One region of the Stenotrophomonas sp. TWI1149 genome, then DNA from elsewhere that is predicted to be linked to it. Evidence: riboswitches for the same ligand, from Rfam matches in the RefSeq annotation. Region 1 holds a riboswitch; the other holds the start of a gene.
What was found. Region 1 has a riboswitch for cobalamin ahead of btuB (TonB-dependent vitamin B12 receptor). Riboswitches for the same ligand answer to the same signal wherever they lie in the genome.

Region 1 (7,323 bases):
GGCCACGGCCAGCTGGGCGCCGTCCAGTTCAGCCGGGAGGTCGGTCTCGCGACGCACGATGGCGGTGACCTGATGGCCGCGGGCGAGAGCCTGGCGGGCGATTTCACGGCCGATGTTGCCGGTGGCACCAACAAGCGCGATTTTCATGGGGAAGGTCCGTTGAGGAAGGAAGGCCAGCGTATGCCTCTGGAATCGAACGAAAAACCGCGTATAACGGCCTAATTTGTTGCACGGATCGATCAAATGGACCGGATGACCGCCATGAACGTGTTCGTCGAGGTCGCCGAGCGCGGCAGCCTGACGGCGGCGGCCGAGGCGCTGGAGATGTCGCGGGCGATGGTGACGCGCTATCTGGCCGAGGTGGAGCGCTGGCTGGGCGCGCGGCTGCTGCACCGGACCACGCGCCGGATCAGCCTGACCGGGCCGGGCGAGGCGGCGCTGCTGCGCTTCCGCCAGATGCTGGCGATCGGCGATGAGTTGCGCGGTGAGCTGGCCACCGACAACCCCGAGCCGCACGGGCTGCTGCGGGTCACTGCGAGTGTCTCGTTCGGGCAGATCCACCTGGCCGCGGCGGTAGCCGAGTTCGTCAAACGGCATCCACTGACGCGGGTCGAACTGCTCCTCGTCGATCGGGTGGTGAATCTGGTCGAAGAGCGCGTGGATATCGCCGTCCGCATTTCGCGCGCGATCGATCCGAGCCTGATCGCGCGGCCGTTGGCGCCGTGCCGTTCGGTGCTGTGCGCGGCGCCGGCGTACCTGGCCGAGCGCGGCACGCCGACCACGGCCGACGGCTTGGCGGCGCACAACTGCCTGACCCATCACTACGTCGGCAAGAGCGTGTGGCATCTGCAGCGCGACGGACGGAAGATCGCGGTGGCGGTGGGGGGCAACATCAGTGCCAATGAGGCGTCGCTGCTGCTCGAAGCGGTGCGCGCCGGTGCGGGTATCGCGATGTTGCCGACGTACCAGATCGCCCCGTTGCTGCGCAGTGGCGAACTGATCGAAGTGTTGCCGGATTACGAGGTCGAAGGGCTGGGCATCCACGCGGTATATGCGTCTCGCCGGCAGTTGCCGACGATCATGCGCAGCTTCCTGGATTTCCTGGTGGAGCGGTTCAGCAGTCCACGGTTCCTGGCGTCGCTCTGAGCGCCGGACGTCAACGGCGCATGAGCTGGAACGCGCAGGGCCGACCTTACAATGGCCTCCCCACGTCGTTGAAGTGAGTGTCCTCTTGTCTTATCCGTACCCGTTGGTGGTGTTCGATCTGGATGGCACGCTGGTGGACAGCGCTGCCGATATCGCCGAAGCGCTCAACCGCACGCTGCAGGACTGGCAGTTGCCGCGCGTGCCGGAGGCGACGGTGTTGACGTGGATCGGGGATGGCGTGCGGCGGCTGGTCGAGCAGGCGTTCTCCGCGGCCGGCAGTGATATCGATCTGGACAAGGTGATGCCGGGTTTCATGCGGCACTACGAAGCGTGCCTGTTGCGCAGCCCGCGTCTGTTCGATGGTGTCGCCGAAACGGTGGCTGCCTTGCGCGCACGTTCGGTGACGCTGGCGATCTGCACCAACAAGCCGTCGGCGCTGGTGGCGCCGTTGCTCCAGCACTTCGGTCTGCAGGACGCATTCGCGCTGGTGCTGGGCGGGGATTCACTGCGGGAGCGCAAGCCGAGTGGTGCGCCGTTGCGGCACATCGCGGCGCAGTTCGGCGTGGCCGTCGAGGCGGCCCTGATGGTGGGTGATTCGATTACCGATTACCGTGCCGCGGTGGATGCGGGCATGCCGGTGGCGCTGGTGCGGTATGGGTATCCGCGTGGGCTGGACCTGGATACCGTCGCGGCGGTTGCCGTGGTGGATGATCTGCGGGAACTGCTGGTGCTGTGACGCATCGAGGCGTGTGCCGACCAACGGTCGGCACCTACCTGGGCCGGGACGGCGGCGGTGCCGCCGTCCGGATGCCTTATTTCGGCTGGTAACGCACGCTCAGGCGGTACTCGCGGCCGGGCTGGTTGTACCAGGCGACGGTTTCGTACTCGCGATCGAACACGTTGCTGACCCGACCCAGCACCGACCAGTCGCGGGTCAGGGCGTATTCCAGACGCAGGTCGAGGGTGCCGTAGCCACCCAGGCGCACGCTGTTGGCCGCGTCGTCGTAGCGCTTGCCGGCGCCGTTGGCGGTGAGGCCGGCGCGGACGTCACCGAAGCGGCGATCCACGTCCAGGCGTGCCGTGTTCTGTGCGCGGCGCGCGAGCCAGTTGTCGAACTGCGCGCTGCCGTCGGTGCGGTTGCGCGGGTCGGTGTGGCTGAGCTGTGCGTTGAGGTCGAACCCGGCGACGGTGATCGCACCGGTCAGTTCGGCACCGCGGATGCGGGCCTTTTCGACCTGCGACATCATGAAGGTGGTCGCGTCGTAGGTGATCAGGTCATCGATGCGGGTTTCGTACACGTCCACGCCCCAGCGCCAGCCGTCGCCCTGCTGGGCGATGCCGACGTTCGCGCTCTTGGACTTCTCCGGATCCAGGGTCGGCACGCCGCTCCACGGGTCGTAGAGGTCGCTGAAGGTCGGCGCCTTGAACGCGGTGCCGTAGCTGGCGTTGAGGCGGAACCCGCTGCCCAGCTCCAGGCCCCAGCCGAGGCTGCCGGTGGTGTGGTTGCCGAACTGCTCGTTGTCGTCGTTGCGCACGCTGGCCTGCAGGTGGTGTGCGCCGAAGCGACCCTGGTACTGCACGAACACGCCGGTGTTGTCGCGGCTGTCGACCAGGTAACCGGCGCTGCTGCCGTCCAGGTTGTCCTGGCTCCAGTCCATGCCGGCGCTCAGCAGCTGGCCCTCGGCGATGCCGATATCGGCCTGCACCGAGGCGCTGTCGCGGTGGGTCTGCGCGTTGCCCAGCCAGGTGTCGTCGTTGAAGTTGTCCGATTCGTTGTCGGCGCGGCCGACATTCACGGTCAGGTTGAAGCGCTCGCTGGGCGTGTAGCGCAGCTTGCCGCCGAGCACCTGCTGCAGGGTCTCGGAGTAGTTGTAGTAACCGTCGTAATGGTTCTCGCCTTCGGCACGCAGCGCGGTGCCTTCCAGGCTCAGCGTATCGGTCAGCGCATAGCCGCCGCGCAGGCTCATCGACAGGTTGCGGTAGCCGTCGCGGTCGGGCTCATCGGCGCCGCACCCGGCGAACGGCGACACCGAGCCGCGGCAGGCGTTGATGCCATCGGTGTGCTGGTAGGCGATGTCGGTGCCGAACCAGCCACGCGCGCCACTGCCGCCGAAACCGCCGCTGGCCTCACGCAGGCCGTTGCTGCCACCACCGAGCTGCAGGTGCGGCGCGAACTGGCCGGCGTTGCGACGGGTGAAGATCTGGATCACGCCACCGATCGCATCGGCGCCGTACAGACTGGACTGCGGACCCCGCACGATTTCGATGCGCTCGATCTGCGCCAGCGGCAGGTCCTGGATCATGGCCAGGCCGAGGTCGCCGGTGTTGATGCGCACGCCATCGACCAGCACCAGGGTGTGGGCTGAATTGGTGCCGCGCAGGAACAGCGAGCTCTGCTTGCCCAGGCCACCGCTGTTGTTGAGGTTGATGCCGGCACGGCCGCGCAGCAGATCCTGCAGCGACGGCGCCTGGCTGCGCTCGATCTCGGCGCGGTCGATGACCTGTGCCGGCGAGATGCTGTCCTGCAGGGCGATCGGGGTGCGGGTGGCGGTGACCAGCACCTGGTCCAGTGCGGTGGCATCGTCCTGTGCGGACGCCAGCAAGGGCAGGGCCGACAGCACGGCCAGGGAAAGAACGCGGGTTTGCAGCTTCATCGATGACTCCATGCACCGCGCACGCCCGCGCGGCAAGGGGTGGGGATGATCGCGCTGCAGGGGCCATCGACGGTGGGCGGGCGCGCAGGCGCCGGCTTGCCGCCGCCATGCCCGCCGCATCGCAACCAGTCGTCTTCCAGGCCGGTCTCCGGGCTCGCGGGTCGATGGCGGTGCCATCGTGCCAGGCGCCTTCCCATGCCGGAGCACAGTGGCGTAGTGCCTGGTGTTTCCACGCTTACCGTTGCGGGGGCAGCGCCGGAGTGGCGGCGTGGCACAAAGCCTGACGCGTCACCGGCTTCCCGTTTCAACCTGGCGGCCTTGCAGCCCCGGGTCACCTGAAAGTGGGCGCAGTCTAAGCCATCGGCCGGGCCGGTGGAGCGCACCGGTTAGAATGCGCCTCGCTTTTTCGATGTGATCTCCATGACCCCAACGTGGTTGCAGCACCCCGGCACCGACGCCCGTGACCTTCACTGGCCGGCCGCAGCGGGCAGCAGAGGGGGGCGGGCATGATCCTCGACCTGATCCGCCATGCCAGCACCGGCCGCGACGATCATCTGGATGGCCGCACCGATCCGCCGCTGCACGAGGGCGCGACCGAGGCCATGTGCGCGCGCTATGCCGGGCTGTCCTGGCAGCGCGTGCTGTCCTCGCCGCGGCAGCGTGCACGCTCGAGCGCCGAGGCGCTGGCCGCTCTCCACGCGGTGGACGTGGAGGCCGACGAAGAATGGGAGGAACTCGACTTCGGCGACTGGGATGGCCTTGCCCTGGAGGCGCTGCCGATGGACGCGCTGTCGGCGTTCCATCTGGACCCGCACGCCAATCCACCGCCGCACGGGGAAAGCTGGGGCCATTTCGAGCGTCGCATCGCGCGTGGCCTGCATCGGTTGCTGGATGACCCGGACCCGGTGCCGACCCTGATCGTCAGTCATGGCGGGCCGCTGCGGATGGTGCTGTCGCAGGTGTGCGGTCTGCCGATGGCGATGTGCTGGGCGCTGCGCATCGATCACGGCACACGGCTGCGCCTGCGCGTGGAGCGCGAGGATGATCGGCTGTGGGGCGAACTGCTGGAGCTGCAGCAGGTGTGAAGCACGCGGATACCGACGGTATATCGGTGCCCGCGGATCAGCGGTTGTCGTCGTCGACCTCGAACGGCGGTGCTTCGTCGCCGTCATCGTCGCGATGCTCCACCGTGCGGTCATAGACCGGACCGGAGGCAGGGGGGGCCTTCTTCAGCGGCTGGTCGGCGATGATCGCTTCGTACTCGGCCACCAGCACAGCGCGGCGTGCCTCCGGCAGTTCCTGCCAGTGGCAGTCCTGCAGCGCGCCTTCCAGCGAGTAGAGCAGGTTCAAGCTGGGCTTGAAGCCAGCGCGGCGGACCTTGACGAAGGCACCGACCGCACCGACCGCCACCAGGTCTTCCGGCGTACGCAGACCGACCTGACGCAGCCAGGCTGCGCTCTTCGGGCCGATGTTGCGCAGCTTGACGCCACTCATCCCAGGGCCTCGACGAACACGGCGGCGATCGCTTCCAGACCGGCCTGGTCCTCGGCATCGAAGCGTGCCAGCGAGGGACTGTCCAGATCGAACACGCCGACCAGGTCACCGTTGTGGACCAGCGGCACGACCAGTTCCGAGCGCGAGGCCGAGTCGCAGGCAATGTGGCCCGGGAACGCGTCGACGTCTTCGATGCGCTGGGTCACGCGCTGCGAGGCCGCGGCGCCACACACGCCCTTGTCGAGCGGAATGCGGACGCAGGCCGGCAGGCCCTGGAACGGGCCGACGACCAGTTCCTTGCCGTCGAAGAAGTAGAAGCCCACCCAGTTCAGGTGCGGCAGGGCGTGGTAGACCAGCGCTGACAGGTTGGCCGCATTGGCGATGCGGTCGCGCTCGCCGTGCACTAGAGCGCGGGCCTGGGCCAGCAGCTGGCCGTACTGTTCCGGCTTGCTGCCGGTGAGCGTGGAAGTATCGAACATGGCCGCAGTCTACCAAGCTGCACGCCCGTCTGCGCCGGGCCCGACGGAACGCAGCGGACCGCGTGGCGGCGCTGCCGGGACGGCGGATAATGGCGCGTTTCCGCTTCCGGTCGTTCCCCCATGTCCCTGCCTGCGCCGCGCCCTGCCGCCGTGTTCGTCACCGGTACCGATACCGGCATCGGCAAGACCTTCAGCAGCTGCGTACTGCTGCATGCCCTGCGCCGCCACGGCGGCACCGCCGTGGGCATGAAGCCGGTCGCCAGCGGCTGCGAGCGCACGCCCGAGGGCCTGCGCAACGAGGATGCCACCGCCCTGCTGGCAGCCAGCGTGCCGGCGCCGGCATACGACGACCTCAACCCGTTCGCGCTGGAGCAGCCGCTGGCCCCGGAGATCGCCGCCGCGGAGGCGGGCGTGCAGCTGTCGCTGGCCCCGATCGAAGCGGCGTTCGCACGCCTGCGCGCCAGCGCCGATACGGTGGTGGTCGAGGGTGTGGGCGGCTGGCTGGCACCGCTGTCGGCCACGCTGGACCAGGGCGACCTGGTACATGCACTGGAGCTGCCGGTGGTGATGGTGGTCGGCCTGCGCCTGGGCTGCCTCAACCACGCGCGGCTCACCGCCGACGCGATCGCGGCCCAGGGCGCGCGCTGCATCGGCTGGATCGCCAACGAGGTGGATCCGACCATGGCACGACGGGATGAGAACATCGCGCTGCTCACCGCGCGGCTGTCGATGCCGTGCTGGGGGCGGCTGCCGTATGCGCCGGGCGCGGACCCGGCCAGCCTGGCCGACCGTCTGGTGTTCTGAGCGTCAGCCGTCCGCGCGGGTCAGCAGCGCCGTGGCCAACCGACCGACCGTGGCGATGGCGCCGGTGAACCGCTCGTCCAGCTCCTGGCAGCAGGACAGGCGCAGGCAATGCCGGTAGCGCGCACCGCGCGAGTACACCTGGCCCGGCATGAACACCACGCCCTCGGCCAGCGCCTGCTCGAACAGCTCCCCGGCATCGATCGCCGCGGGCAGCTCCACCCACAGCAGGAAGCCGCCGGTCGGCTGGGTGGCCGACGTGCCCGGCGGGAAATGCTGCGCGATCAGGCCGCGCACGTGGCTGACCTGATCGCTGTAGAGCCGGCGCAGCCCACGCAGGTGATGCTCGTAGTTGCCGGCTTCCAGGAACGCGGCCACCGCATCGCCGAGCAGGCGTGATTCGGCGCCCGAGGAGTGGAACTTGAGCAGTTGGATATCGGCGGCGAAGCGTCCGCCGTCGAGCCAGCCGATGCGGTAGTCCGGCGCGAGCGTTTTCGAGAATCCGCTGCAGACCATGATCCAGCCCTCGCGGTCGAAACTCTTGGCGAGCGGTTCCAGCGGCTCCTTGAACTGCAGTTCGGCGTACACCGCGTCTTCGATCAACGGCACCTGGTAGTGGTTCACCAGCGCGGCCAGGCGCTGCTTGTTCGGCACCGGCATGCTGCCGCCGAGCGGATTGTGCACGGTCGGCATGGCCATGATCGCGGCAATGCCGCCGGCATCGAGCAGCGCTTCCAGCGCGTCCAGAT
Region 2 (7,323 bases), on a different contig from region 1:
GCTCGCTTACACTGGCCGGATGCGCCCCGATTCCATCCTCACCCTGTCATGCCCGGACCGTACCGGGATCGTCTACCGTGTGTCCGGCCTGCTGTTCGAGCTGGGCTGCAACATCCTCGATGCCCAGCAGTTCGGCGACGACGAGAGCGGCCGGTTCTTCCTGCGCGTGCATTTCGACCGTGCCGCCGAGCAGTCGCTGGGTGACGTGGAAGCGCGCATGGCCACGCTGGCCGCCGAGTTCGGGATGGACTGGCAGCTGCATGACGCCCGCCGCCGTGCGCGCCTGCTGGTGCTGGTGAGCAGGCAGGGGCATTGCCTCAACGACCTGCTGTTCCGTGCGCACAGCCGGCAGCTACAGGTGGACATCGCGGCGGTGGCCTCCAATCACGAGGACTTCGCCGCCCTGGCCGGTTCCTACGGCGTGCCGTTCCATCACCTGCCGGTCAACGCCGACAACCGTGCCGTGCAGGAGCAGCAGATCATCGACCTGGTCGAACGCGAGCAGATCGACCTGGTGGTGCTGGCGCGCTACATGCAGATTCTGTCGCCGCGCCTGTGCGAGGCCCTGGCCGGGCGCGCGATCAACATCCATCACAGCTTCCTGCCCAGCTTCAAAGGCGCGCAGCCGTACCACCAGGCGCACGCGCGCGGGGTCAAGATCATCGGCGCGACCGCGCACTACGTGACCCCGGATCTCGACGAAGGCCCGATCATCGAGCAGGACGTCGCACGCGTGGACCATGCGATGACGCCGCGCGACCTGGTGCGGCTGGGCAGCGATACCGAATCGCAGGTACTGGCCCGCGCGGTACGCCGGCATGTGGAGCATCGCATTCTGCGCAACGGGCATCGCACCGTCGTGTTCCGCTGAACCGGGTGCGGTGCCGGCTGCCTGATGCTGCCTGCGCTTTGATCCGGTAGGTACCGACCGTTGGTCGGTACGCTTTCTGGCCGGCGCCCGGGTTCGCCCGTCAGGCAACCGCGATCTTTGCCTTCGCCAACGCCTCACGCACCATGCCGTCATTGGCCTCGGTGACCGGCCGGGTCAGGTCCCAATGGAATTTGACCCGGAACCCGGACTTCACCGCGTCCTGGGCGCTCCACAGCACGCAGTAATCGCGCGCCAGGCCGCACACATGCACCTCGCGGATGCCGCGCTCATGCAGCCAGCCCGCCAGTCCGGTGGCCGGGCGGGTGCCGTCGGGGCCGTGGTTCTCACGGAAGGCGCTGTAGGAGTCCACGTCGCGCCGGGTGCCCTTGCGCAGGATCAGGTCGGCCACGGTCCAGTCCACGCCCGGGTGCAATGCAGCGCCCGGGCTGCCCTGCACGCAGTGGTCCGGCCACAGGGTCTGCGGCTGCGCGTGCAGCAGGATCGCCTCGAACGGCAGCTGTCCCGGGTGCTGGCTCGCGAACGAGGCATGGTCGGCCGGATGCCAGTCCTGGGTCGCCACCACGGTGCGGTAATGGCGCTCGGCGAGCACCGCGGCGATGCCCGGTACGATCGCATCGCCGTCCACGCAGGCCAGCGCGCCACCGGGCATGAAGTCCGGTTGCAGGTCGATCACGACCAACGCGACATCGGCGGGGTAACGGCTCATGGCGGCTTCACGGCTGTGGGGGCGTCCAGTCTAGCCGACGCCCCCGCAACGGTCAGTCGGCGTCGCCCTGCTTGGAGGTGCCATCGCCGTAATACAGCACCCCCAGCGTGATCCGCTCGCGCCCGGTCTCGCGGCGGTGGCGGTTGGCGTCGCGCAGTGAGTACACGCAGCCGCAGTATTCCTGTTGATAGAACTGCTCGCGCTTGCTGATCTCCACCATCCGCGCGGCGCCGCCGCCCTTGCGCCAGTTGTAATCCCAGTACTGGATGCCCGGGTAGTGTGCGGCGGCGCGGTGGCCACAGTCGTTGATCTGGTTCATGTCCTTCCAGCGCGAGATGCCCAGCGAGCTGCTGATCACCTGGAAGCCATGTTCGTGCGCATACAGCGCGGTGCGCACGAAGCGCATGTCGAAACACATCGTGCAGCGGATGCCGCGCTCGGGCTCGTTCTCCATGCCGCGGGCACGCGAGAACCAGGTGTCGGTGTCGTAGTCAGCGTCGACGAACGGCACGCCATGTTTCTCGGCGAAGCGGATGTTCTCCTGCTTGCGTAGTTCGTATTCCTTCACCGGGTGGATGTTGGGGTTGTAGAAGAAGATCGTGTAGTCGATGCCGGAGGCGGTGATCGCCTCCATGACCTCGCCCGAGCACGGCGCGCAGCACGAATGCAGCAGCAGCCTGGTGTGCCCATCGGGCAGGGACAGGGTGGGACGGTCGATCGGTGTCAGCTGGGGCGTGTTCATGGATTTCTCGTCGACCCCACCGCCGGCAACGGCGGCGATGGGGTCCTTGGGCAGTCTACAAAGGGCAGATCAGGCGGCGTTGGCGTCCGCGGTTTCCTCGCGCAGCTCGCGCGCAGCGGCCACCAGTGCTTCCAGCGCGGCACGGGTTTCCGGCCAGCCACGGGTCTTCAGCCCGCAATCCGGGTTGACCCAGATCTGCTCGGGACGCAGCACCTCGGCGGCCTTGCGCAGCAGTGCCAGCATCTCGGCCTTGTCCGGCACGCGCGGGGAGTGGATGTCGTACACGCCCGGGCCGATCTCGTTGGGGTACTGGAAGCGCACGAAGGCATCCAGCAGTTCCATGCGCGAGCGCGAGGTCTCGATCGAGATCACGTCCGCGTCCATCGCGGCCACCGAGTGGATGATGTCGTTGAACTCGGAATAGCACATGTGGGTGTGGATCTGGGTCGCATCGCGCACGCCGCTGGCACTGATCCGGAAGGCTTCGACCGCCCAGTCCAGGTAGTCGCGCCACTGCGCGCGGCGCAGTGGCAGCCCTTCGCGGATCGCCGGCTCGTCGATCTGGATCACGCCGATGCCGGCCGCTTCCAGATCGGTCACTTCATCGCGCAGGGCCAGCGCGATCTGGCGGCAGGTATCCGCGCGGGACTGGTCATCGCGCACGAACGACCACTGCAGCACCGTCACCGGGCCGGTCAGCATGCCCTTCATCGGCCGCTGGGTGAGCGACTGCGCGTACTGCGACCAGCGCACCGTCATCGGCTGCGGGCGGGTCACATCGCCGAAGATCACCGGCGGCTTCACGCAGCGCGAGCCGTAGCTCTGCACCCAGCCGTTCCTGGTGAAGGCGAATCCATCCAGCTGCTCGCCGAAGTACTCGACCATGTCGTTGCGCTCGAACTCGCCGTGCACCAGCACGTCCAGCCCGATCTGTTCCTGCACGCGCACGCAGTGCTCGGTCTGGGTTGCCAGGAAGGCATCGTAGTCGGCATCGGAGAGCTTGCCGGACTTGTTGCGGGCGCGCGCCTCACGCACCTCCAGCGTCTGCGGGAACGAGCCGATCGTGGTGGTCGGGAAGCGCGGCAGCTTGAGCGCGGCGGCCTGGGCCAGGTGACGCTGCGGGTAGCGGCTGTGGCGCTGGGCATCGGCCGGGGCCAGCGCGGCCAGTCGCGCGGCGACGGCCGGGTTGTGCACGCGCGGCGAGCGGCGACGGGATTCGATGCACGCACGCGAGTGCGCCAGCGGCGCCTCGGCGCGTGCCGGCGCATCGATCGCGTCGGCCAGCACGCGCAGCTCGCCGAGCTTCTGCCGGGAGAACGCCAGCCAGCTGCGCAGTTCGTCATCGAGCTTCTTTTCGTGGTCCAGATCGACCGGGCTGTGCAGCAGCGAACACGAGGGCGCCAGCCACAGCGCATCGCTGCCCACATGGCCGTGCGCGTAGCGCGCCAGCACCAGCGCGTTGTCCAGGTGGGTGCGCCAGATGTTGCGGCCGTTGACTAGCCCGGCCGACAGTACGCGACCGGCCGGCAGCGCCTTGATCACCGCATCCAACTGTTCCGGCGCGCGGACCAGATCCACATGCAGGCCATCGACCGGCAGCGACGCGGCGAGATCGAGGTTGTCCTCCAGCGCACCAAAGTAGGTAGCGACCAGCACCTTCGGGCGGGCGGCCTGGGCCAACACCGCATAGGCGTGCTTGAACGCGGCCCGCGTGGCCTCGTCCAGGTCCTGCACCAGCAGCGGCTCATCCAGCTGCACCCACGAAGCGCCGGCGGCCTTGAGCTCGCCCAGCAGCTGCACGTACACCGGCAGCAGCGCATCGAGCAGGTCCAGCGCGTTGCTGCCATCGGTGGTCTTGGACAGCCGCAGGAAGGTCACCGGCCCGATCAGCACCGGGCGGGTCTCGATCCCCAGCGCCTTGGCCTGGCGGTATTCGGCCAGCGGCTTGTCGCCGCGCACCGTGAAGGTCTGGCCGGCACGCAGTTCGGGCACCAGGTAGTGGTAGTTGGTGTCGAACCACTTGGTCATTTCAAGCGCATGCAGGTCGATGCCATCGCGCTGCAGGCCCCGCGCCATCGCGAAGTAGCCGCTCAGGGGCTCGGCATCGGCGAGCGCGCGGTAGCGGGCCGGGATCGCATCGAACAGGAAGGCGGCATCGAGCACCTGGTCATACAGGCTGAAATCGTTGCTCGGCGGCACATCCACGCCGGCCTCGCGCTGCAGCTGCCAGTGGCGTTCACGCAGTTCGGCCGCGGTGTCCTGCAGCGACGCGGCGCTGCTTTCGCCGGACCAGAAGGCTTCGAGCGCGCGCTTGAGTTCGCGCTTGGCGCCGATGCGCGGAAAACCCAGGGTGGTAACAGTGGTCATTGGAACGTGTCCTCATTGCGTAGGGGCATTGAGGAACGAAGGAACCGCGCGCCGTCCGGGGCCTTGCAGCCCGTTCCGCCCCGCCAGCGACCTTCGCCCCCGCGGGCGAACCGGATGCCGTGAAGCGGACGCACGGGGGCAGCGCCATGCAGGCGGCGTGGCGGCAGGCCCCGGCAACCTCCCCGCGGACGTTCCAGGTCGAATCGGAGGACGGTCGTGTCCTCCGGCCGGGGCCGGTATTCGGGCTGATGGACACGGGCGCGGACGCCCACCTAGTACCTGCCGCTTCCCAGGCGCGAAGGCCCAGTGCTGTTGGCAGGAGTCGTTTCCATTCACCGCTGCGGGGCAGCTCCGGAATGGGCGCACGAGGCGCCTTCACCGGATTCCCGTTTAAATCCATCCCTTCATCTGCATGAAGCGATGGATACCTTCGGCCCGGACAATCTAGTTCGGACCGAACCGCTGGTCAAGGAGAAGTTCCACGTGGCTCCACGGCGAGAAGGATGAGTCGATGCGTTAATCATTAGGCTTCCTTCGAGCCGTCAGTGGGCCGTGGGTCCAGCTCTTCGTTTGCGGCCATACCAGCTTCGATCTTGGAGTCCTGCTGCTTCAGCAGGTTGTCGCGTTTCTCAGACAGTACCTTTGCAAGGGCGCCGAAGCCGGGAATCTTCAAGAGCGTCTCAACCGATTCAGACAATTTCGCACTCTTCTCCAGCACATCCATCACAGGGTGATCGGTCTTGTTGTAGTCAGTGATCAACTTGCCAGGGTTTTCAGCGCTCACTTGAAGTACGTTGAAGAGGAGTCGGGTCCTTAGCTCATTCTTTACTTCGCCGCCATCGGACAGAGATTCAATCTGGTTCGAAAGGCCTGAGAATGTTCTGCCGAGAACCGCTTTGTGCGTGTATTCCTCGATGAGACGTTTAGATAAGTTGAGTCGCTTGTTTGAAGAGTAGGCCAGCCATAGAACGGGGAAGTAGAGCGGCAAAATGGAGATGACCATCTGCGGCGTGTCCCTAATAACCTCTGTCAGCAGAACACCATGCACAAGCTGGTAGATGCCAACGGCGAATGGAATCAGGGATACTGCGATGAGGCCAAAAACTGCATGCCTAAAGCTCTTCTCATGTAGCTTCAAGAAGGCTGATTCGTCGTCCTTCTTGCTTTCATAGGCGGCACTAAGCCCAGCTGCGAGGGCTCCTGGGAGTAGGGCCTTTAGCTGTTCAGAAACGTCCGAAAGCGATGATCTGCCGCCATCTATAAGCGACGAGAACTCGAGCTGCTGACCTTCCAGAACCTTGCGATGGTCTTCCTCAATTTTTGAAACGGCGTTGTCCGACTCATTGGACAGCGCTGAGAGGCGAGAGTTGATTGATTCATACGTCTTTTCCAACTCGTCTCGAAGGCCGTCCACCCGCTCGGTGTTGCCGTCCTCGCCTTCAACGTCGTGCCCGAAGACTTCCTTGTGAAGTTCGTCGAGTTCGGCTTTTCTTTTCAACGAATGATTAAGGAGTAACTTGATGTTGTCTGCTTGGGACTTCGCATCCTGAGACTGTTTGGACAGAGCCTCGAGTTCAGTCGGGATCGCGTCGGCCTGTTCCAAAAATCCATCGACCTTCTCCAGGCGAGCTTGGGCCTCAGAAACAGAGCGCTGTACGGATTCGTTGGCAGCCGACGCTTCTGCGTAGACGTTCAGTGCAGCTCTTGCGGATTGCTCAAGCGTGCTTGCATCCTCTAAGAACCTCTCCTTTCCCGAGGTGAGACTCGACATTGCGTTAGAAATCTCTTGCAGTGCCTCGGATATCTCCGATCGAGCTGACGACATCTCTGCTGCGGTATGATCAACCGTCAAGCGATGAGCTTGGATCGCGGCTAGAGACTCACGCGCCGCCTCCGCAGACTCAGATGTGGAAGAAACAACCTTTCGTTCCAATTCGTCAAATCGGCTGCTCACAGCCTTCTTGAAGCTTTCAAACTCTTGTGGCTCCACGCCCTTATCAAAAATTCCCAAGTTCCATTCCCCCTGTAAGATGCGGTCCTAAATGAATTATCTATTTACTTAGGCCGGTCCCGTCAAGGTGAGCAAGAAGTAAACTGTATTGGCCGGTTGCTCGGACCGATTCTGGTCAGGCCGGCCGGCGAACAGGCCTCATACCGCAAGCACTTTTCAGGCAATTCGCCGCCCGCCCTCTTCCTTGAGATCGGCACTTACGCTTCACGTCTTGTGGTGATAGGGAACTATCCTCGATAAGACCTCTGCCAGTTCATCGCGTGCCTTGGCGGCGTCGTAGACCATCTTCAGATTCATCCAGAAGCCTTCGCTGGTCTCGAAGAAACGCGCCAGCGCCGGCGCGGTGTCGGCCCTGGGGCTGCGGTCTGCACCCAGCGCCCGGGTCACGGTGGATCTGACCTACAACGGGCAGTTCGCCAGCGACGCCCGTGACCAGTCCGCCTGGCTGGGGGTGTACTGGGCCTTCTGGCCCGGGACGACCAGAGTACGGATTGCCGCCCGCTGCATCCGCCCGGGCACTTGCTGCGTATCTCTTCAGGACAATCACCTGGAGTCGCGCATGCGCCACCCGCCTGTCCCCATCGCCGCGTGCCTGCTGCTGGCGC

Region 2: linked by a shared signal. The riboswitch ahead of metE (5-methyltetrahydropteroyltriglutamate--homocysteine S-methyltransferase) and the one ahead of btuB (TonB-dependent vitamin B12 receptor) in region 1 are both predicted to bind cobalamin.

What each region holds. Positions count from the first base shown of each region.
Region 1 is NZ_JBDJLB010000009.1:138,864-146,186, forward strand. It holds gene ABE424_RS12040 (NAD(P)H-binding protein) at 1-147, opposite strand, end outside; gene ABE424_RS12045 (LysR family transcriptional regulator) at 244-1,146, shown strand; gene gph (phosphoglycolate phosphatase) at 1,232-1,882, shown strand; gene btuB (TonB-dependent vitamin B12 receptor) at 1,959-3,800, opposite strand; cobalamin riboswitch at 3,922-4,154, opposite strand; gene ABE424_RS12060 (histidine phosphatase family protein) at 4,307-4,885, shown strand; gene ABE424_RS12065 (TfoX/Sxy family protein) at 4,923-5,294, opposite strand; gene ABE424_RS12070 (GAF domain-containing protein) at 5,291-5,773, opposite strand; gene bioD (dethiobiotin synthase) at 5,894-6,577, shown strand; gene ABE424_RS12080 (PLP-dependent aminotransferase family protein) at 6,581-7,323, opposite strand, start outside.
Region 2 is NZ_JBDJLB010000015.1:33,572-40,894, reverse strand. It holds gene purU (formyltetrahydrofolate deformylase) at 20-871, shown strand; gene pncA (bifunctional nicotinamidase/pyrazinamidase) at 972-1,598, opposite strand; gene ABE424_RS16435 (epoxyqueuosine reductase QueH) at 1,651-2,340, opposite strand; gene metE (5-methyltetrahydropteroyltriglutamate--homocysteine S-methyltransferase) at 2,410-4,707, opposite strand; cobalamin riboswitch at 4,921-5,154, opposite strand; gene ABE424_RS16425 (hypothetical protein) at 5,231-6,718, opposite strand; gene ABE424_RS16420 (hypothetical protein) at 6,923-7,105, opposite strand; gene ABE424_RS16415 (hypothetical protein) at 7,278-7,323, shown strand, end outside.